DNA from 4 places in the Hyphomicrobium denitrificans ATCC 51888 genome. Region 1 is predicted to be linked to each of the others. Evidence: predicted binding sites of a transcription regulator. Region 1 holds the regulator's gene; each other region holds the start of a gene.

Region 1 (5,675 bases):
GGTGCTGATCGATCGTCCGGCGATGGCGCTCAGAAACATCGCGCTCGCCGCATTCTTGATTCTTATCGTCTTTCCCGAAAGCCTCCTCGACGCGGGCTTCCAGATGTCGTTCGCGGCCGTGACGGCGCTCGTCGCGGCGCATGAACTGCTGACGCGTTTCCTCGGAACGAACTCACGGCCGCATCCGGTCGCGCGCGTCGTGAAATTCTTTGGCGAGATCATCGCATCCACGCTGATCGCCAGCGTCGCCGTTGCGCCGTTCGCCGCCTACAACTTTCATCAAAGTCAGCAGTACGCGGTGCTGGCGAACATGATCGCCATTCCGATCTGCAACATCATCGTGATGCCGGCGGCGCTCGGCGCCATGATTCTGATGCCGTTCGGGCTGGAGTGGATCGCGCTGAAGCCGATGGCTTGGGGCATCGAGGGCATGGCGTGGTGCGCGAACATGGTGGGTGCTCTTCCGGGCGCGGTGGGACACCTGCCGGAGATTCCCACCATCGCGTTTGCCTTGATGCTCATCGGCGGTCTGTGGCTGACGCTCTGGCGGACGCGCATCCGGCTTGTCGGCGCGGGCCTTGCGCTGCTCGGGCTCGTCGCGACGCCGTGGATGCCGCGGCCGGACGTGCTCGTCGCGCAGAAGGGGATGCTGGTCGCTGTGCGCGACGCGTCGGGCAAGCTTTCGTCGCTGCCCGCGCACGGGGCGAAGTACGACCTCGAACGCTGGCTCGAATACGACGGAGACGGACGATCGGCGCGCGACGCTCAGGCTGGGGGCGCGTTCAGTTGCGACGCGGTCGGATGCATCGCGCACGTCAAGGGCGCGACCGTCGCCGTTGCGCGGCACCCGGCAGCTGTCGCCGACGATTGCCTCAACGCCGATATCCTCATCCTGGACGACCCGAAGCCGGCCGACTGCGCTGTCCCGGGAACCGTGATCGACGTGTTCGATCGCTGGCGCAACGGCGCCTACGCGCTTTATCTCGCGCGCGACGAGGCGAGCCCCGAGCCGCGTGTTCGATTGGAGACGGTCGCGGCGCATCGCGGCGAACGGCCGTGGAGTGTTCTTCCGAAGCGTCGGTCTTCGAATGCTGCGGGCGCTGCCGATCCGCCTGCAACGTTACCGAAGCCGCGTATCCTCGATGCGGCAGGAACCGTCGCGGCCAAACGCGGCGACCCATCGACGTCCGGCGCGGACAACGCTCCGCCGGAACCCCGAGCGTTGCATGACGACGACCCCGGCGAACTCGCGGGTATGGATGACGGCCAGGACGCTCAGTAGCGCCGCAGCAAGCCGACGAGCCGTCCTTGAATATCGACCTGATCGGGACCGAAGATGCGCGTCTTGAATTCCGGATTGGCGGCCTCGAGTGCGATCGTCGAGCCCTTCTTGCGAAGCCGCTTCAGCGTCGCTTCCTCGCCTTCGACGAGGGCCACGATGATGTCGCCGTTCTCGGCCGTATTACAGCGGCGCACGATGACTGTATCGCCGTCGTGAATGCCGGCCTCGATCATCGAATCGCCTTTGACCTCAAGCGCGAAGTGCTCGCCGTTGGTCAGGATGTCAGGCGACACGGCAATGTCGTGCGTATGGTTCTGAATGGCGCTGATCGGCGTGCCGGCGGCGATGCGGCCCATGACCGGAACGGAAACCGTCCGCGCGTCGATGACGTGCGATGGCGGTGGCGTCACATTTTGTTTTGGGCCGGTTCCCGTAATAACACTCGGCTGGAACCCTCGTGGCGCGGCAGGCGTCGCGGAAGTCGCGGCGGCGATCTGGTTTTCCGGAAGCTTGATTACTTCGATCGCGCGGGCCCGATGCGGCAGGCGGCGAATGAAGCCGCGCTCCACAAGCGCCGTAATCAGCCGGTGAATGCCGGATTTGGAACGGAGATCGAGAGCGTCCTTCATCTCATCGAAGGACGGCGGCACGCCGCGCTCCTGCATGCGTTCGTGAATGAACATCAGCAGGTCTTTCTGTTTTTCCGTCAGCATAGCGTAGGTCTCAAGCCCCCTTTGGCTGTCGTTCGGCTGAAGGCACGTGCGGCGCGAACGCTGCCGATCGACGTGCTTCAAATGCCAGATGCCAAGTACAAATCGTGTATGTACGCTACACGTTCTCGTCTCGTTCCGCAAGCGTTAAGCCGCGCGCGGCAGTGTCTCAGTTTGAAATCTGAGGCTGGCGCTTCTTGTAGGTCGTCGGGCGACCCGGCTTCGGAGCAACGGCGTCCATGCGTTCAATCAGATCTTCGAACGACAGCAGCTTAGTGGTGAGTCCCGCCGACATGGCAGGCGAGACGCGAAGCGTCTTGTGGATGCGGCACCAGTTGTAAAAAAAGAAGTACAGTGACAGCGCATTGCGGTTGGCTGGCCAGCTTCTTTGAGAACGCATTCGACAGGCGGGCGAACCGCTTCATGCTCATGCGCATCGTAAGGTTCTGGCGTTCGACGTAGGACGTCGAAATGTGTTTTGCGTCGGGTTCACCGACGATCGGCGTTTTCTTCGCACCGATGCACTCAGGCGGGCTGTACTTGCGCTCGTTCGCTTCTACGCTACGACCTTTCGGAACGTCGCCGTAGAGTTTCACAAGCTGCGCAAAGTCGATGTCCGTATTTCCGAACGCCTTTTCGACGGCCACGAGTTAATGCCGAAGCCCGTCCGTCGTCAGTTGTACGCGATTGGCGAGACGGTTTTCAGATCGTCCATGAACGCATACGCCGAATAGGCGTCTCGCTGGCCAACGGTCCAGCTGCAAATGAATTTGCTGTCGGCGTCGATGGCGGTCCACGTCCACACGTCGCCGCCCTTGGGAGGGGTCTTGGCGTCTACGACGTTCTTGTTCTTGGCGTAGACGAAGCTCCAGATTTCATTGCACTGGACGCGCTAGGATTGAAGGCCGCGCACGTTTTCGTCGTGGAAGGCTAAAGCGGCGCGGCCAGCCTCATCGAGCAGCTTTGCTACCGTGTTGATCGACACATCGCAGACGCGGGATGCCGACCGCATAGAGCTGCCTTCGCAAAGCATCGAGAGGATTTGGACGCGCTTAGCTATGGGCAGATTGTTCATGCCCAAATAATACATGAACTTTTATGCTTGGCGTCAAGCATCTCCTCCTGAGGTTTCATCGGTTTTTGGCGGCGGTATTGCCATTTGGCCGAAGTCGTCCGGTGGCTCAGCACGCGGTTTGGTGCTTAAGGACAGCTTTCTTGATTTATTGGGTTTGTGATCGCGTAGTCCGAACTCGTTCGGGCCAAATTTTCGGAAAATCTCGCCTTTTCGGACGTAGGCTGACAATGCACTCGTCAATGATACCCTGTTTTCCCTGGATACCTCCCGACCCATGGCCTTAAGCAGTTCGACGATGTGAACGGGGTGTCCTCGCTCAGAAATGATATCGCGAGCTTGATCAACCATGCTTTTTTCACCGTAAGGACCAAGACCAAGGAGTTCGCGGAGTGCTCTGGCATATCCATTTGCTTCACGCAGTCTAAACTCAAGTATCTGAATTTCCCTCTCTTTCTGTCTCAATCTAGCTTCTATCGTTTGTCGATCAGCCATCACCATCGGTTCCCTTGAGTTCCATATCCATTGATGTAAAATGATGTAAGAATCGATTGAGAGAGGGATAGTTGATGTCGAATGATTTGACAATGCAGCCTGCTTATCAGGCGACCATGGAGCGCCTCGAGCAGGCAAAACGCATATCGCCCAAAGGCGTACCTTATTGGTTGGCAAGGGAAATTATGCCAATCATGGGTTATCAGAGCTGGCGTAACTTTGAAAAAACTCTTGGCCGGGCGAAAGAAGCGTTCGGAGCTATTCATGAGGATGCCGACAAGCATTTTGTCGAAACCGACACTATGCTTCTCATCGGTGGCGGGGCTGAGCGATCTGGTAAGGACTATTTCCTAAGTCGTCCGGCTGCCTACCTTATCGCGATGAACGGCGATCCGGCCAAGCCGGAGATAGCTGCAGCACAAGCATATTTCGCAGTTCAGACACGGCGGATGGAGATCGAGGACGCTCGGACAAAGGACGAGAAGCGTTTGGAGGGCCGGGAAAAGGCGACCGTCGCATTCAAGAAGGTCAGTTCTGTTGCAAAGAAGGCTGGCGTCGCAAACACGCATCAGCCGTTTTTTCATGACGCGCGCTATCAGGGAATCTATCGCGCCACATCAGCCGCAGCGGTTCGTGAAGCGAAGGGAATTCCAGACGGAGCCAACCCTTTCAATTATTTTGGGGCTCTCGAACTTTCGATGCACGAATTTCAAATGAACCTCGCGGCTGACGTTATTGCCCGGGAAGGCATCAAGGACGAAACGACCGCCATTCAACGCAACTTAGACGTTGCGCGGCATGTCCGCAGCACCATCGACGCCGCTGGCGGCACAGATCCGATGAAGATCGAAATAGCCGAGCCGATTGATGAAGTGAAAAAACGCTTGGCGCCACCTAAGCCGCCGAAAGCCACAAAAGCAAAAAAACCGAAGAGCGGCAAAGCTGCCTAATTCACTTCTTCATCCATCGGGTAGCCGCCGCCTTCCGCGCGATATCCTTACGACGCTTGTCGCTCAGGGCTTCAGCGCGAGCCTTGCCGCCGCGCTTTCCCAGGCTGACGGCAGCCTTGTCCTTTCCATCTTCGGTCAACATCTCTTCCTCTTCCCCCGTGGCAATACGGGCGATCTTGATAGCGTTCCCGATAACGTCAGCAGGGCGCTTCTCGCCCTTCGGTCCTTTGGGCATTAAAGATCCTTCAAAACGGCGTCCATTGCCTCGATTGCAACATCGAGGCGAGCCATCTTTTCATTGTGGCGACGGAGTATACCCCGTCGGTTTAAAGTCATGCGCTCCCACCGCGATTTTGCGCCGTCCATTCGTTTTCGTTCCAACTTTCGCAGATCTTTGGCAGTTGCAAGGGTGCGAGAAAGATCAAGTTTGAGGATCACGCGCGGGTGTGAAGCGATTGCCATCGAAAGAACCCCTATGCTTGGCGGAAGGCATAGCATCAGAACGGGCGTCATTGCACAGCCGATCCAGCGTTTCCCGCCGGTACGGGTTCATCGCGCTGTGGGTGCAATAGGCCCCTCGTAGCGAAGCTGGCAGGCAACCTCAAACCAGTTCCGGAAATGCCCGGAGCGGGCCAGCTCCGGACCTCGCCATCGAATATAATCTCTTAGGGTGCGCTGATCCATAGCGCTAAGCATAGCACGGGAGCTGTGCATTGAGACGCCGCAGTCAACCGCGGAAAAATTCAAACTGAGACACTACCCTGCGCGCGCCAACGCGCCGTCGGATCACCGCGCGTTATTTGCTGATTTCTTTCACGCCGAGCGGAGTGAGGCCGTGGCCGCCTTCCGGGCTTTCGACGATCCAGCCTTCCTGCCGGGCGAATGCGAGTATCGCGGGCAGGTTCTGCGCCGGAAGCACCGTGTCGGACGTCTCGCCGATGCCGTACAGGGCTTTGAGGTACTGCCGCGCATGCTTCTCGATGTCGTCCATGATCGCGCGGGTCCCAAAGCTCGTTTTGCGTTTAACGCCCGAAACGGACGATAGTTCTTGCGGTCGCCGTCAGTACGCGATGCACCGCTTCAGCCACATGACGCCGGCGTGTTTCGCCCTGAGGCACGACCAATAGGAACCGGCTTTCAGCTCGATCACGGCAAGGGCATCGTCG
Region 2 (5,675 bases), 910 kb from region 1:
CGTCTGGATGATCAAGGAATCCTCCGACGCCTGGCTCAATGACATCGCGAGCGAGGTGACGGTTCAGGTCACGCCGCAGGAAAACGGCGATACGGACAAGGCGGTCGCCGACGTGGTGAGCTACCTGCAAAAGCAGAGGGGCATCGCGAACGTCCGGGCTCTCGACCTGGCTGATTCCGCCGACCTGCTGCAGCCCTGGCTCGGCTCGGGCGATGCGCTCAAATCGCTTCCCGTTCCACGCCTGATCGCGGTGGAGGTGGACCGAAATCAGCCGCCGGATCTCGCCGAAGTCGGACAGGCGCTCACTCGCGATTTCAAAGGCGTGTCGCTTGACGACCATCGCCGATGGCAGCAGCAGATCCGTGCCGTGACCCGTTCTCTCGCATTGGGCGGCCTCGCAATTCTGGCGCTCGTTGCGGCCGCGACGACGGCCATCATCGTATCGGCGACGCGCAGCGCCATGGCGTCGAACCGCGAAATCGTCGAAGTGCTGCATTTCGTCGGCGCGACCGACAAATTCATATCCCGGGAATTCGAAAAGCATTTTCTGCGGCTTGGGATCAAGGCGGGCATCGTCGGCGCGACGTGCGCGATGATCGTCTTTATGTGCATGCCCTGGCTGACGGAATTGCTCGGGGGCGGGCCGGTCGGCGCCGTCGAAATGCAACGGCTCGTCGGAACCGGTTCGCTGGACGCGCTCGGCTACCTCATCCTCGGCTTTGTTGTCATTATTATTGCAGGCCTGTGCACGGGAACGTCACGGGTCGGAGTTCACCGCATCCTCAACGGCAAGCACTGATTTCCATTGCAGTGCATGACCGGGGGACTTGCGGCGGTCGGCGAAATGCGAAATGAGAATGCGGCTTGCCGGGACATCGCAACCGACTCAAAACGCGAGGTTCCGTTTCAGCCGTAGACGTGGTTTTCGCATCATTCGCAATCGCACCCTGCACAATGAAGACACTATCGAAAATCATCGTTCTGCTGCTGGCGCTTGGGATCGGGGCTCTGGTCTTCGGCTTCGTGCTTTTCTCCGTGACCGTGACACGGGACGATGTCGGCGGCTGGGATAAGGCGGACGGCATCGTGGTGCTGACCGGCGGCGATCTTCGCGTCGAAGCCGGCGCCAAGCTGATGAATGAAGGCAGGGCCAAGCGTCTGTTGATCTCCGGCGTCAATCGGAAGGTCCGGCGCGAAGAGATGCAGCGGCTTCTCGGGCTCGATGCAAAGACATTCAATTGCTGCGTCGACCTCGGCTATGAGGCGCTCGACACGGTCGGGAACGCCGACGAAACGCGGACCTGGGCGCGCAACAACGGCTACACCAAGCTCATCATCGTGACCTCGCGCTATCACATGCCGAGGAGCCTCGCCGAACTCGCACTCGTGATGCCGAAGGTGACGCTCATTCCTTATCCCGTCACGCCGCGCCATTTCCCCGAGACCGCGTGGTGGCTGCACTCGAGCACGACGCGCGTTCTCGTTTCGGAGTATCTGAAATTTTTACCGGCCGTCGCGCGCCTCGCGGCACAGCGCGTTCTGAATTGGCGCGGCGACCGTTCCGTTGCGACCGTGGGATCGACGAGCGCCAATGGCTGATATGTCAAAGCCGGGGCCAAGCCCTCTCGTCGTCATTCGCTCGCTGATTTACTTCGCGGTGTTCTACATCGTGACGGCGGTCTACCTCGTGCTCGGCTCCTGGCTGCTACTCGGCCCCAGACGATGGGCGATGAAGGGCCTCGAGTTGCACGGACGGACGTGCGTGTGGCTGCTCGGCCTGATCTGCGGCACCAAGCTTCAGGTGCGCGGTCAGCAGTACCTTCCGAAGAGCGGCTGCCTCGTCATCGCCAAGCATCAATCGGCATGGGATACGTTCGGGCTCATTTCGCTGTTTCGCGACCCGGCTATCGTGCTGAAGGACGAACTGAAGTGGATCCCGTTCTACGGCTGGTTCTGCGTCAAGTTCGAGCACATTCTGGTCAAACGCGAGAAAGCTTCGGCAGCGCTGAAGGCCTTGATCCGCGACGCCAGGCAACGCGTCGGGATCGGGCGCGAAGTCGTGATTTTTCCGGAAGGCACACGCACGGTGCCGGGCGCGCCGCCCGACTACAAGCCGGGCTACGTGGCGCTTTACGAAGCGCTCAACGTCGTCACCGTTCCGATGGCGCTGAACTCGGGTTTGTTCTGGCCGCGGCGGAGCCTGTGGCGCTATCCCGGCACGATCGTCGTCGAGTTTCTGCCGTCGCTGCCGCCTGGGCTACCGCGCGCTGAATTCCGCTCACGCATCGAGACCGCAATCGAAGACGCGAGCCTGCGGCTGATCAAGGAAGCGGCGATGTCGCCGACACCGCCGCCTCTGGCGCGCGAGGCTGCGCGCACGTCAGCGTGAAATTGCGCGGAGGCTGGGGGCTGCTTCAGTCCGAACTCGACACCTTCATCAAGACGATCCCGCTGACGATAAGCACGGCGGAGAGAACGCGCATCGCGGTCGCTTCCTCGCCGAGCACCATCACGCCCAGAATGAACGCGCCGACCGAGCCGATGCCCGTCCAGACGACATAGGCGCTGCTCAGCGGCAGGGTTTTCATCGACACCGACAGCAGCGCGAAGCTCGCGAGCATCGTGACGCCGGTGATGACCGTCGGCCATAGGAGCGTAAAGCCGTCCGACTTCTTCATGTAGAACGCCCAAACCGTTTCGAGCAGTCCTGCGGAAATGAGCAAAAGCCAAGCCATGACCGGCCTCCTTTTGAGAGCCGGGTCGTCCCGGTCGCTGATGTGGAAAATCGGGAGGTCGTCCTCCCTGGACGTCAGATAGCCTGCTTCGGGAGGGTTTCAAAGGTTTCGGAGTTTTTCGGGCGTTAGTTCGCAGGGAAATGCGTCGTGATCGGCAGAAAACGTTGACTCGGGCGAGCTAAGAACATATCATGAACATGAAATTGAAAAAGTAAGCTCCCGTTCCCATATCTGGGGTCACCCCATGAGCGCGATTTTTTCAGATTTGCCCGCGATCTCGAACGCCATTTGGCGGCGCAAGTATCGCTTTGGCGGCTCGCCGAGCGTGGCGGCGGATCAGACGCTCGAAGACACGTTCCGGCGGGTGGCTCTGGCGGCCGCGTCGGCGGAGAAGGGCGGCAAACGTCAGCAGCAGAAATGGGCCGGCACATTCTACGAGGCGATGGCGGACTTCGGCTTTCAGCCTGCGGGGCGCATTTTGGCCGGCGCGGGCACGGACCGGAACGTGACGCTGTTCAACTGCTTCGTGCTCGGCGAAATCGCGGACGATCTGTCGAGCATTTTCGAGAGCGTGAAGGAAGCTGCGCTCACGATGCAGTCGGGCGGCGGCATCGGACACGATTTCTCGACGCTTCGGCCGCGCGGCGCGCCGGTCAAGAGCATCGGCGCGGATGCCTCAGGTCCCGTCAGCTTCATGGATGTCTGGGACGCGATGTGCCGGACGATCATGTCGGCGGGACAGCGGCGCGGCGCGATGATGGCGACGCTCCGGTGCGATCATCCCGATATCGAAGCGTTCATCGCGGCGAAGGCGGACTCGCAGCGGCTGCGCAATTTCAATCTGTCGGTGCTCGTCACAGACGCGTTCATGGATGCCGTGCGCCGCGACGCGCCCTGGGACCTGATTTTTTCCGGCAAGGTCTACAAGACAATTCCCGCGCGCGCGTTGTGGGATCAGATCATGCGCGCGACGTTCGACTATGCCGAACCGGGTGTGATCTTCATCGATCGCATCAACGCCGCCAACAACCTGCAATACTGCGAGACGATTTCGGCGACGAACCCGTGCGGGGAGCAGCCGCTACCGCCTTATGGCGCGTGCCTGCTCGGCTCGATCAATCTCGCGCGTCTCGTTGAAGAGCCTTTCACCGCGACGGCGCATGTCGATATCGCGAAACTCGAAGCGCGGGTTGCGACGGCGGTTCGCTTTCTCGACAATGTCATCGATATTTCGCGCTATCCGGTGCCGCAGCAAGCGCAGGAGGCGCGGGCGAAGCGGCGCATCGGCCTCGGCGTGACGGGCTTGGCCGACGCTCTGATCTTCCTCGGCCTGCCCTACGGCAGCGCGGCGGCGCGCGAACAGGCGGCGCGATGGATGGCGATCATCCAGAATGCCGCTTACCGCGCGAGCGCGGCGCTCGCCGCGGAAAAGGGCGCGTTCCCACTCTACGATGCGAACGTGGTGCTGACGCGGCCGAACATCACGCGGCTGGACGATGACGTGCGCGAGGCGATCGCAGCCAACGGGTTGCGCAATGGCTGTCTGACATCGATCGCGCCGACAGGCACGATCTCACTGCTCGCGGGCAACGTGTCGAGTGGTATCGAGCCGGTGTTCGACTTCGTTTTCCGCAGGCGCGTTCTGAGCGATGGCGGAGGCGCAGAGGAAGAGACCGTCGAGGATTTTGCGCACCGCGCGTTCCGCGATGCATTCGGCGACGATGCGGTTCTTCCCGAGGCCTTCGTAACAGCGGAGACGCTGACGCCATCGGAGCACGTCGCGATGCAGGCGACGCTTCAGCCCTACGTCGACAGCGCGATCTCGAAGACGATCAATTGCCCGGAAGACATCAGTTTCGAGAGCTTCCGCGACATCTATATCGAGGCTTACGACTCGGGCCTCAAAGGCTGCACCACGTATCGCCCGAATGCGATCACGGGGTCCGTGCTGTCGCGTGAAGCGCCAGCGAACGGTGACGCGGATAAGTCAGGCAAGCTCGCGACGCCCGCGTCCGGGAAGCCCGCAGGTGTCAGCGTTCCGATGGAGGATACGACGACCCCAGGCGTCGTCTACATGACGAAGCCGCTCGAGCGCGATGCCGCCCTCGAAGGCGTCACCTATAAGATCAAGTGGCCCGCGAGCGCGCACGCGCTCTACGTCACGATTAACGACATCGTGCGCGACGGGCGCAGGCGGCCGTTCGAGGTGTTCATCAATACCAAGAACCTCGAGCATTATGCATGGACCGTGGCGCTGACACGGATGATCAGTGCCGTGTTCCGCCGCGGCGGCGACGTCGCATTCGTTGCCGAAGAGTTAAAGGCGGTTTTCGACCCCGAGGGCGGACGCTGGATGGGCGGACGTTACGTTCCGAGCCTGCTTGCCGCCATCGGTGACGTGATCGAAGAGCATATGCTCCGCATCGGCTTTCTCAATCGGGACGAGGTCGATGGCGTCGACGATCACGGCACCCAGAGGCGACCGGTGGCCCTTGCGCGAGGATCAGCGGAAGATCGCGGTGCGCCTCATGCAGACGCGTCGCGGGAGGACGATCGCCCGCATTCCGCGCCAATCCCCGGCGCCCGCGCTTGCCCGAAGTGCGGAGAGCGAGCGCTCCGCCGGATCGAGGGGTGCTGGACCTGCGCCGTCTGCTCCTACTCGCATTGCGGATGATTTCGTCCGTTAACGGATTGCGGCAGCGCGCGGCGGCTTGATCCCTCCTCCGCCGCTGGATCGCCGCATTATTGCCGCCGCGAAAATCCGTCCGTTAGCAAATGTTGATATTTGCTCGCTCGCTTGTCGCCAATGCTCAGCTGGAGTGTGCGCAATTCGCGAGGTTCTCAACACTTCATTGACCACGCGCGCTCGGCTCGGGCCAGCCGGTCAAATTTTCGATCCAAAGTTCACGATTCCTCACATCCCAGCGGGGTATCACAGGC
Region 3 (5,675 bases), 1.6 Mb from region 1:
TTGAGGTCGGCGACGAACTTCGCAAATTCGGTTTCTGCTTGAGCCTTATCTTGCAGCCTTAAAATATACGACGGGTGGATGGTGAGCACGGCAGGCACGGTGTCAAACTTCGTCAGGCCTCGCGATTCAGAAACCTTCACCGGGCGGCCCGCGAGCGCGAAGGCTGCACTGGCACCGAGTGCGACGACAAGCTTCGGCTGCACGATCTTCAGCTCTTCTTGCAGCCACCAGCGATAATGCTTGATCTCGCCATGCGTCGGCGTCTGGTGAATTCGGCGTTTGCCGCGCTGCTCGTATTTGAAATGCTTGACGGCATTGGTGATGTAGCATTCGGCGCGCGAGATTCCTGACGCTGCGAGCGCGCGGTCAAAAATTGCGCCCGCCGGACCGACGAACGGCCGGCCTTGAATGTCTTCCTGATCGCCCGGCTGCTCGCCGATGAACGCCAAATCCGGACGCAGCGGACCTTCGCCCAGGACCGCTCTGGTTCCGCCCGGAACGAATGCGTCGGAAGCGGTGATGATCTCGTTCAAGGCTTCTAGCGAAAGCGGAGGAGAGCCCGTCGAGCGAAGCAACGCGCGTTCCGGGGAGCGTTTTATCGATATCGAAGGCGGCGCCTCCAGCATGTCGTCGACCCGGCGAGCGGCCGCGCGGATCATGTCACCCATTGCCGATGCTTCGGGCAAGTTCTGCCAATAACGCTTCGGCATTTCTGCGCGCATAAGCTTGGTGTTCAGGCGCGCCGGGTTGAACGTGCTTCGATAATATTCGATCCATCCCTTCTCGAACTCATCCTCCGGCGCTTTCAAGTCGGACTTTGAAGCTGGGCCGCCAGCGGTCAGTTGGTGTCGGTTCCAATGCAGCGAGCCGAGCGGCGTCAAGATCGACCACGCGAAGCTTGGAAACCGGGAGACAAAAAACGATGAGGCTTCGTGCAGGATGAAAAACTGCGGCTCGAACCAGGCGACGAAACGTTCGCCATCGTCGCTCGGCGTGCTTTGAAAGCGCACAAACGCGTGCATTTTATGGATATCGCGCGCGATCGCTTTTCGCATCCTCTCGAGCCGATGGACGGTCGGATCGCATGCGACGTCCAGAAGATGCCGCTCGCCGTGTTTCACGCGCCAGATCAGATCGTAAAGCAATCCGTAGCGTTCGGGATCGGTGTGGCAAACGACGAGCTTCGCCAACGACACGACATCGGCTGGAAGCGAGATTCGCGTAGCCGAGTTTTCGGGCGCGACATTGAATCTTTCACGAGCGTCGCTGTTGCCCCACGCCACGTTTTCCGGCGTCGTGCCGTTTTCCAGAAGCGATCGGACAGCCTGCCGAAACCCCTCGAAATCCGCACCAGATTTCAATTGGATCTCGACCATCTCAGAACAACTCCAGCTGCTGAGAGGGTGCGATGCGGCTGCGCAGGTCGAGCCGGTCGAGAAGCGCTGTCGAATGGTGATCGGCCGCGATCAGAAACGGCAGCGCACGTTTGAATCCCGGCGACAGGCGGCGGATGTCTTCGGCTCGCAGACGATGATGCCGCCGCGAAGAGATAATCTGATCGACGGCACGTTTGCCCAATCCCGGGACGCGCAACAACATCTCGCGTGCGGCGGTGTTCACGTCGACGGGAAAGGCCTCGCGATGCTTCAGCGCCCAGGCGAACTTCGGGTCGATGCCGAGGTCGAGCATTCCGTCGTCAGAGGCGGATGCGAGATCCTCGATCGAGAACTCATAGTATCGCAACAGCCAATCGGCTTGATAAAGCCGGTGCTCCCGAACCAGCGGAGGCGCTTTGACGGGCAACGCCTTGCTCGCGTCGGGGATCGGGCTGAAGCCGGAATAATATACGCGCTTGAGCTTATATTTCTCGTACATGCGCGAGCTTGATCGGAGCACGTCGAGGTCCGATGCATCGTCCGCGCCGACGATGATTTGCGTGCTTTGGCCGGCGGGCGAAAAGCGGCGCTTCTCCTTCTTGGCTTCCGCGATGCGCTCTCCCGTCTGCCTCATCGCAAACTGGATCGTTTCGGCGTTTTTCTCAGGAGCCAGCTTGCGGAGGCTTGTCTCTCGCGAAAGTTCCAAATTGATGGACAGGCGATCGGCCCATAAGCCGGCCTGCTCGATCAACCAGGGGCTTGCTTCCGGAATCGTCTTCAAATGGATGTAGCCGGCAAAGCCGTGCTCGCGCCGCAGCTTCTTGGCGACGAGCATCATCTGTTCCATCGTGTAGTCGGCGGAGCGGATGATGCCGGAGGACAGGAAAAGTCCTTCGATATAATTGCGCTTATAAAATTCGGTCGTCAGCGTCACGACCTCGTCGACCGAGAAACGCGCGCGGCGGACGTTCGAGGAGCGTCGATTGATGCAGTAGGCGCAGTCGTACAGACAGTAGTTGGTGAGCAGGATTTTGAGTAGCGACACGCAGCGGCCGTCAGGCGTGTAGGAGTGACAGATCCCGGCTCCGGTGGTCGATCCAAGCCCACCTTGTTTCGCCTTGTGCTTCGGCCCGCCCGAGGACGCGCACGACGCGTCGTATTTGGCGGCGTCGGCTAAAATCGGAAGCTTTTCGAAGAGCGTCATAGCCATACATGTTCACTAAATGTTCTTTTGTCGAAGTGCAAGTGCAAAGGGGGCGAGGAGCGCAGAATGTGCGCCGATTATGGGCGGAAACCGAAAGCTCTGGCGGGTCTAGCGCAAGCTCTCAACGCCTGCGCCGCGCGTTCGACGGCTTAGCTTACGACTCTTCGCTATTCGAAGCTCTTCGCCGGCCTTCGATTGGAAATGTAGAGGATTGCGAGAAGCAGAACCAACGTCGTCAACGACGCGTAATCGCGGGGCAAGTTCAAACCGCCGGCCTCCGCCGGTTTGGTAAGGAAGTCGCCGAACGTCGCTCCAAAAGGACGTGTAAATACGAAGGCGATCCAAAATAGCAGAACATCGGACAGAGATTTTGAATAGTGCAGAGCGCCGACGATCAGAATAATCGCTGCCGTCACCGCCGCGCCCTGCAGGAACGAGAGACCGACATTGTCAGTGAGGAAATCTCCAAAGGCTGTGCCAAGGCTGTTTGAGAATAGCACCGCGAGCCAAAAGTAGATTTCGCTGTCCTTCCGGTACAGCGGATACACGGTCAGATCGCCAACGCGCATGTACCAGCATGCAAGCGTCAGAAGCAGACCGGCAACCAAAAGCGCGGAACCGAGCGCATAGCCCAATCCAAGGGAGCGATCCATAAAATCCGAAACTTCGGTTCCAGCCGTCGTCGTGGCGATAATCGCGAGCCAGAACAGCAGCGGATGAAAGGCCCGCGACTTGATCTGGGCCGCGAGAACGGCAATGAGGACGGCAAACGTAATCGCAAGTCCTACGTAATATCCAAGCTCCAGCGACATCGAGAGATAATCGCCGGCGGTCTCTCCGAGAGTCGTGGCAAGGATTTTCAGAATCCAGAATGCAAGCGTAATTTCAGCGACCTTCGATACGGTCGCCGGATGTACGCTCTCTTCCTCAGTCATGATTGCATGTCCTTCGTCGTTGGCAGTATGCGCCGCCGGGGAGATGTCGTAAAAATCTAATTGTCAAAGTCCGCACACACAGGAGCTGATACAGTGGAATTAAAATTCGGCTGGCTCGCATGGGCTCTTCTATCGGCGACCTTCGCGGCATTGACGGCGATTTTCGCAAAAATTGGCGTCGCCAACATCAACTCGGATCTCGCGACGTTCATCCGCACGGTGGTGGTTATGGTGGCATTGGGCGTCATTCTTCTTGCGCGCGGCCTTTTCCAACAAGTGAACGATATCTCGGCTCATACGTATCTGTTTCTCGCGCTCTCAGGCTTGGCCACGGGAGCCTCATGGCTCTGCTACTTCCGGGCTTTGCAGATCGGCGACGCTGCCCTCGTTGCACCGATTGATAAGCTTGGCGTCGTTCTGGTCGCGATATTCGGCGTCACGATTCTCGGAGAGTCTCTTTCGCTCATCAATTGGATCGGCATAGCAATGATGGCTTCCGGAGCCGTCCTCGTGGCATGGCGGTGAGGAATCCCAGATGAGGCGATTCACATTCAGCCTCCCGCTTTCGACAGAGCTTGGATTACATTTTCGAGCCGTTGGCTGGCCCAGCGGTTTTTCGGATCGAGCTTAAGCGCATCTTCAAGATCAAGCTTGGCGTGATGCCATTCACCCAAATCCGCAAATGCAACGCCACGATTGTAATAAGCATCTGAGCGGCTAAGCGTTCGGCTGTTCGCTACAGCAATGAAACGCGAACACGCCGCAAGTGCCTCGACCGGCCCAAGCTCCGACCCGAGGCAAGTTTGCCGATCTATCCCCTCGCTGTCGGAAGAGTCCGGCTTATCGCAACCTGCCACACCGCAAAGAATGCCGATGATGATCAGCAAGGTCAGGCGTCTAATTCCAAGCGTGTTTCGGATCGCACAGGCCGTCATTCAGCTAATGCCACGTGAAAAAGGCGATGAACTTGTGCCAGGCGGTCGTGAAGGCATTTTGGGGCGCCTGCACGGAACCATCCGGCGGCAATTGCGATGCCGGATTTTGCGGCTCCGATACCGGTAAGGGCGGAGCTTCTCCAAGAAGCGCGTGCTTGGCTTCCTTGAGTGAAAAGCTTTTTTGCGGCCAATCGAGACACGTCGTGTCTTTCAACGCACGACATCGGTCGGCGCCATAGGACCACTTGACGACCTTCGCGCACGCTTTGCCCAGAAGTTCCTCGCCGAACGGCAACCCTTCGATTGCTTCCGACTTTCGAATTTCACAGCGAACACTCAAACTTGGCTGGGTGCAGGTTACGCAAGCCGTTCCGGCGCCCGCTTGCGAATTCACAAGCAGCGATGCGGCCACGAGCGCAGTTCTGCTGTTGCGGCAAACATGTCCTGCCGGATGAAACATCTGGTCGCCCCCCGTCCGGCGTCGAAATTCCAAGCGATGTCGGCCGTCAATGAGGCAGCAGTATCGCCGACTTGTATGATTGCCTGCCTTCAGACGGTGATTTCCGGGAACCATACAGATTTCTGAGGTTTCCGCCTCAATCCGATCACGTTGCGTTCCGAGGTCACGATGGTCGGTTCGGCGCCTCCCACCCACAACACTTGAGCAACCTCGCTCCATATGATCTTAGATGAATAACGCCGGGAACTCATTCTTCCCCAACGCGACGATCGCGGCGATCCCGACACTATGTTCTCAAACGATGATCCCTGATGCGAATTCTTCTCATCGAAGACGACGACCAGACGGCAAAACTCGTCAAACAAAGTCTCGTCAAACATGGCTACGATGTTGATGTCTCGAACGACGGCCAGAACGGTTTTAAGCATGCCGTTGTGGGCGGGTTCGACGTCTTGGTCATCGACCGGATGCTGCCCGGATTGGACGGACTATCCATCGTTCAACGTCTTCGCGCGGCCCGCGTGAGTTCGCCGATCCTGTTTTTGACTGCCGTTGGCGGCATCGAAGACCGAATAGAAGGCTTTGAAAGCGGAGCCGACGATTATCTTGTGAAACCATTTGCGCTCGGCGAACTCGTCGCGAGGGTCGCGGCGCTCGGCCGGCGGCCTCCGATAGCGCATGAAGATTTCTATTATAGGATTGCCGATCTCGAAGTCGATTTGATCAAGCGCGAGATCAAGCGCGGCGGAGAGATCATCCGTCTGC
Region 4 (5,675 bases), 250 kb from region 1:
TTCGAGCTTCAGCGTTTCGGTGATGAGCGGCTGCGCGCGCACGAGTTCGGGATAGGCGTCGCCCATTTCGCGGACCAGCGACGGCACGAGCAGATGCATCAACGGATCGTGGCAGCCCATCTGGTGCGCGTAACGCATGGCACGGCGCATGATGCGGCGGAGGACGTAGCCGCGGCCTTCGTTCGAGGGCAGCACGCCGTCGGCGATCAGGAAGCTCGTCGAGCGCAGGTGATCGGCGATGACGCGGCGGGCGACGTTCAGGAACTCGGGGCTTGCGTCGCCGCCCGTCTCCTTGGCGCCGGTCTTGGCGGCTTCCTGGCGGATCGACTGGATGAGGTTTTCGAACAGGTCGATCTCGTAGTTGTCGTGCTTGCCCTGGAGCACGGCCGCGACGCGCTCGAGGCCCATGCCGGTGTCGATCGAGGGGCGCGGGAGATCGATGCGATCGCCGGGAGCGCGCTGCTCGAATTGCATGAACACGAGATTCCAGATCTCGATGAAGCGGTCGCCTTCCGAGTCCGGCGAGCCCGGCGGGCCGCCCGGAATTTTATCGCCGTGGTCGAAGAAGATTTCCGAGCACGGGCCGCAGGGGCCGGTGTCGCCCATCTGCCAGAAGTTGTCGCTCGAGGCGATGCGGATGATGCGGTCGTCGGAGAAGCCCGTGACCTTCTTCCAGATTTTATAAGCGTCGTCGTCGGTGTGATAGATCGTGACGAGCAGGCGCTTGGCGTCGAGGCCGAAATCCTTGGTCAGCAGGTTCCAGGCCAACTCGATGGCGCGGTCCTTGAAGTAGTCGCCAAAGGAAAAGTTGCCGAGCATCTCGAAAAACGTGTGGTGGCGCGCGGTGTAGCCGACATTGTCGAGGTCGTTGTGCTTGCCGCCGGCGCGAACGCACTTTTGCGACGACGCGGCGCGCGGGATGGCCCGCGTTTCCTGCCCGGTGAAGACGTTCTTGAACTGCACCATGCCGGCATTGGTGAACATCAGCGTCGGGTCGTTGCGCGGCACGAGCGGCGACGACGGCACGACCTCGTGACCGTTCTTGGCGAAGTAGTCGAGAAACGAAGAGCGGATTGCGCTGACGCCAGCCATGTGTGCCTTCAAGCCTTATTCGCGGACATAACCGCCCGGACCGAAGCGTCCCTGGAACGGTTCAAGGCCGCCGTTGTAGCGGCGGCCCTGGAGAGTGTCCAGAAACGGAAGGTGAGACGGAAAGGCCGGTCTCACGGCACGGGATGGCGACTCCGTCCGCCACGAATATTGCAGGCCCTGTCTCCGTCATGCCCGCGAAGGCGGGCATCCGTCCGAGCATCCGACAAACCGCAAGGCATCGGCTTGGGCAGATCCCGGCCTGCGCCGGGATGACGGTTGTATAGTGGGCGCACTCCCTTCCGTCATTCTCGGCTGAGCGCAGGCGAAAACCTGGAATCCAGAGTAAGTCTCGTCGAAGGCGCTATAATGAGCCTCCGGCAGTTTTATGCTGGATCCCCGAACGGCTCACGGTTTCGCCGTTCGAGGATGATGATGTTCTCCGACATTCGATTCGTCAGCGCTTGGCCTTGGCGACTTTCTTGGTGTCTTCGTCGGGCAGCACGCCGTCCTCGTCCGGCTCCTCGCCGTCATCCTCACCCGCGTCCGGGTTGACCAGCATCTTCTCGACGATCAATCCGGCATTCGCGCGAATCGAGTTTTCGATCTCGGCGGCAATCTTCGGGTTTTCCTTGAGATACGTCTTGGCGTTCTCACGGCCCTGGCCGATGCGGTCGCCGTTATAGGACATCCAAGCGCCCGATTTCTCGACGATGCCCGCCTTGACGCCCAGGTCGATCAGCTCACCGACTTTCGAGATACCCTCGCCGTACATGATGTCGAATTCGACCTGCTTGAAGGGCGGCGCGACCTTGTTCTTGACGACCTTGACGCGGGTCTGATTGCCGACCGTTTCCTCGCGCTCCTTGATCTGGCCGATGCGGCGGATATCGAGGCGGACGGAGGCGTAGAACTTCAGCGCGTTGCCGCCCGTCGTCGTTTCCGGGTTGCCGAACATGATGCCGATCTTCATGCGGATCTGATTGATGAAAACGACCATGCACTTCGATTTCGAGATCGAGCCGGTCAGTTTGCGCAGCGCCTGGCTCATCAAGCGCGCCTGCAGGCCCGGCAGGCTGTCGCCCATCTCGCCTTCGAGTTCCGCCTTCGGCGTCAGAGCGGCGACCGAGTCGACGACCAGCACGTCGACGGCGCCGGATCTGACGAGCGTATCGGCGATTTCAAGCGCCTGCTCGCCGGTATCGGGCTGCGAAATCAGAAGGTCTTCGATCTTGACGCCGAGCTTCTTGGCGTAGCCCGGATCGATTGCGTGTTCGGCATCGATGAAGGCGCAGATGCCGCCGCGCTTCTGAGCTTCAGCCACGACATGCAGCGCAAGCGTGGTCTTGCCCGAACTTTCGGGACCATAAATCTCGATGATGCGGCCCTTGGGCAGGCCGCCGATGCCGAGGGCGATGTCAAGCCCGAGCGAGCCAGTCGGTATCGCTTCGATATCGACCTTATCATTGGCGCCCAGGCGCATGATCGACCCTTTACCGAAGTTCTTGTCGATCTGTTGAAGCGCGTGTTCGAGCGCCTGCTTCTTATCCATCTTGCCCCCTTCGAGCACAGTCCAATCCGGCCGTTCCATCGTCGTCCCTCAATATGGCAAGCGCCCAGCGCCTTCAATTAAGGATATATGTACCCTATTTGTTCCAATCTCGTCAATCACGTTTTGTTCTCATCGTACTCAAATAAGCGGAACTTATAGAGTGGACAGGGGTCAAGTGGGCTATCGGTCCGCTACTCGGCATCATGGGCCGAATGATTTCAGGAACCAAGACGAGGTATTAGACATGAGCGCATCAAGCGGCCGTTTCGGCATCCGGGTCGGCGAAGCCCTGGTCGCGGGCGGCCCGCCAGGCACTGCGGCGGAACCCGAAGTTGCGATCGGCGAGATGGACGGCCCGTTCGGCACGGCCTTCGCGACGCTTCTCGGCGACCAGACCAAAGGGCACAGCAAGGTGCTGTCGCTGCTCAACACCGACGTCATGGTGCGTCCGCCGACGCTGTGCGTCAGCAAGGTGACGGTCGAGAACGAGCGCTACACGAACATCCTCATGGGCACCGTTCAGTATGCGACGTCGATGGGCGTGCTCGACGCCGTGCGCTCGGGCGACCTGCCGCGCGACAAGGTCGATGATCTCGGCATCATCGTGTCGGTGTGGCTCAACCCGTCGGTCGCGACGATCGAGAAGCTCGACCACAAGATCCTGTTCGACATTCATCGCAAGGCGACGGCGCTCGCCATTCACAAGGCGATGACCTATCAGCCGACGATCGACTGGCTCCTGGAGAACCAGGACAAGGTCATTCACAAATATTTCGAGAAGGGTCTCAAGGGCGAGATCTAAGGTTCGATCAAGCTCGGACGGCAAACATCTGCGTCGAGTTCGTTCCGATATGCGGGCGGTGCACTGATCATCAGTTGCCGCCCGCATTCATTTCTGCTGCAGACGATCCGCCTGCGTCTTCACCCCACCCCCGACCCCTCCCCGTCAAGGGGAAGGGAGAAGTGGGGCGAGGATCATCGCAGGGTCATTCTCTCTCCCCGTTCTTCGCGGCGAGAGGGTCAGTGTGAGGGGCAGCGTCTGAGTGAGAGCCTGCATCCCGAACCACCGATGCGTCGGCTGCTCACTTCGCAGGCCGGGTAACAGAGGCGCCGCTTCATTCCCCTCCCCCTTGCGGGGAGGGGTTAGGGGTGGGGGTAACAGAAGCGTGATGCGGCGGACCGGTGGTGATTTCGCAGCAGGACAGGCGTGTGCCGCACGACTTCATTTGCGAAGTTTTCTCAGGCGATCCGCATGGGTCTTCACGTCATGCTCAGCCCCTCCCTTGAGAGGAGGGGAGAAGTGGCGTTTGGATAGAGATCCCCAGACGCTCGAAATTCTGGCTGGCTCTGAGATTCTTTCGTCATTCTCGAACGGCCGAGCATGCGAGGCCTTTCGGGAATCCAGCAGAAGAATTGCCGAAGGCTCAATATTGCGTTTGCGACAAGTCTTGTGCTGGATCCCCGGCCTTCGACTCGGCTTCGCCGCGCTCGGCCGAGGATGACGAAGCGAGAGGCTTCTACTTCGCCAGCTCTTCCTTCACTTTCGCGGCGAGTTGCGGGAGCGAGAACGGCTTTGGCAGGAAGGCGAAATTGTCGGAGCCCATGCTCTCGCGGAAGGCTTCGTTCGGATAGCCCGAAACGAAGATCACCTTGATCGACGGGTTGCGCTTCCGCAGTTCCTTGAACAGCGCAGGACCATCCATCTCCGGCATCACGACGTCCGATACGACGATGTCGATCTCACCTTCATTCGCCGCCATGATCTCGAGCGCTTCGACGCCGTCGGTCGCTTCCAGAACCTGATACCCCTGACGCTTCAGCGCGCGGACTGCGAACTGGCGAACCTCGACCTCGTCCTCGACGAGCAGCACGCGGCCGGTGCCGGTGAGATCGGTTGCCTGGAGTTCCTTCTTGCCGGCGGCGATCGGCTGCGGACGCACGGCTGCAGCTTCTTCGTTATCCTCGACGACATAGCGCGGCAGGAAGATCTTGAAGGTCGTGCCCTTGCCGAGCTCACTTTCGGGGAAAATGTAGCCGCCCGACTGCTTGATGATGCCGTAGACCGAGGCGAGGCCAAGGCCCGTGCCCTTGCCGATGCCCTTGGTCGTGAAGAACGGCTCGAAGATTTTCGCCATCACCTCCGGGCTCATGCCGGTGCCGGTGTCGGAGATTTCGAGCAGCACGTATTCGCCCGGCGTGAAGCCCGCGGCGGGGCTCATGCGCTGGCTTTCGCGCTCGGTGACGTTCTGCGTGCGGATCGTCAGCTTGCCGCCGCTGGGCATCGCGTCGCGAGCGTTGCGCGCGAGGTTCAGGATGACCTGATACAGCTGATTGCTGTCGGCGCGGACGTACCAGAGATCGCGTCCCGCCTGGAACTGCAGATCGATCTTCTCGCGCACCTGCGTCTTCAGCATGGCGCGCATATCAGACGTCAGCTCGTTCAGGTCGAACACGGAGACCTGCTGCGTCTGCTTGCGCGAAAAGCCGAGCAGTCCAGCGACGAGATTAGCGGCGCGGTTCGCCGCCGATTGGATGTTCTTGATGTCCTTGTACGACGGATCGCTCGGGCGATGCGTCTGCAGCAGCAAATCGGAAAAGCCGATGATGGCCGTCAGCACGTTGTTGAAGTCGTGCGCGATGCCGCCCGCCAGATTGCCGACGGCTTCCATCTTCTGGGCCTGCGAAACCCGGTCCTCGAGCTGCTTCTGCTCGGTCGCATCGATGACGTAGAGCGCCGCTGCGGCGCCGCCCGACACGGCGGCAAGCGGCGACATGAACACCCGGCAGGTGAACTGCTTCTGATCGCCCGACGTAATCTCGATCGGCTGCACGTTGCCGCGCCCGGCAAGAACCTCTGCGAGACCTTCTTCGATGCGCGTGCGCTCGCCAGCGTCGCCCGTACGGCCCAGCGCTTCGCAAGCCAGAACGTCCTGCGCCGGTCGTCCGTCGAGCACGAGGCGCATGAAGGCAGCGTTGCAGCTTGCGATCCGGCCTTCGCCGTCGATCGTCGCGATGCCGAACGGCGCCGACTGGA

The links. The regulator LexA, encoded in region 1, represses DNA repair genes until DNA is damaged. The targets are predictions, from matches to a motif close to TGTTCNNNNTGTGTTCNG.
Region 2: a site for LexA is predicted at 2,916-2,933, ahead of HDEN_RS13645 (adenosylcobalamin-dependent ribonucleoside-diphosphate reductase). Genes of this name have one in related genera too.
Region 3: a site for LexA is predicted at 2,590-2,607, ahead of HDEN_RS01670 (putative DNA modification/repair radical SAM protein). Genes of this name have one in related genera too.
Region 4: a site for LexA is predicted at 2,730-2,747, ahead of recA (recombinase RecA). Genes of this name have one in related genera too.

What each region holds. Positions count from the first base shown of each region.
Region 1 is NC_014313.1:1,931,881-1,937,555, reverse strand. It holds gene HDEN_RS09355 (ComEC/Rec2 family competence protein) at 1-1,282, shown strand, start outside; gene lexA (transcriptional repressor LexA) at 1,276-1,995, opposite strand; partial or broken gene HDEN_RS18590 (IS1 family transposase) at 2,162-3,067, opposite strand; gene HDEN_RS18170 (hypothetical protein) at 3,101-3,565, opposite strand; gene HDEN_RS17765 (BRO family protein) at 3,634-4,509, shown strand; gene HDEN_RS09335 (hypothetical protein) at 4,511-4,744, opposite strand; gene HDEN_RS18360 (hypothetical protein) at 4,744-4,971, opposite strand; gene HDEN_RS09325 (hypothetical protein) at 5,306-5,500, opposite strand; gene HDEN_RS09320 (hypothetical protein) at 5,570-5,675, opposite strand, start outside.
Region 2 is NC_014313.1:2,838,507-2,844,181, forward strand. It holds gene HDEN_RS13625 (cell division protein FtsX) at 1-799, shown strand, start outside; gene HDEN_RS13630 (YdcF family protein) at 955-1,599, shown strand; gene HDEN_RS13635 (lysophospholipid acyltransferase family protein) at 1,592-2,389, shown strand; gene HDEN_RS13640 (DMT family transporter) at 2,415-2,735, opposite strand; gene HDEN_RS13645 (adenosylcobalamin-dependent ribonucleoside-diphosphate reductase) at 2,980-5,409, shown strand.
Region 3 is NC_014313.1:351,494-357,168, forward strand. It holds gene HDEN_RS01665 (UdgX family uracil-DNA binding protein) at 1-1,376, opposite strand, end outside; gene HDEN_RS01670 (putative DNA modification/repair radical SAM protein) at 1,378-2,586, opposite strand; gene HDEN_RS01675 (COG4705 family protein) at 2,748-3,515, opposite strand; gene HDEN_RS01680 (EamA family transporter) at 3,609-4,040, shown strand; gene HDEN_RS01685 (tetratricopeptide repeat protein) at 4,067-4,402, opposite strand; gene HDEN_RS01690 (hypothetical protein) at 4,455-4,862, opposite strand; gene HDEN_RS01695 (response regulator transcription factor) at 5,222-5,675, shown strand, end outside.
Region 4 is NC_014313.1:2,177,268-2,182,942, forward strand. It holds gene alaS (alanine--tRNA ligase) at 1-1,092, opposite strand, end outside; gene recA (recombinase RecA) at 1,547-2,680, opposite strand; gene fae (formaldehyde-activating enzyme) at 2,886-3,443, shown strand; gene HDEN_RS10490 (PAS domain-containing hybrid sensor histidine kinase/response regulator) at 4,159-5,675, opposite strand, start outside.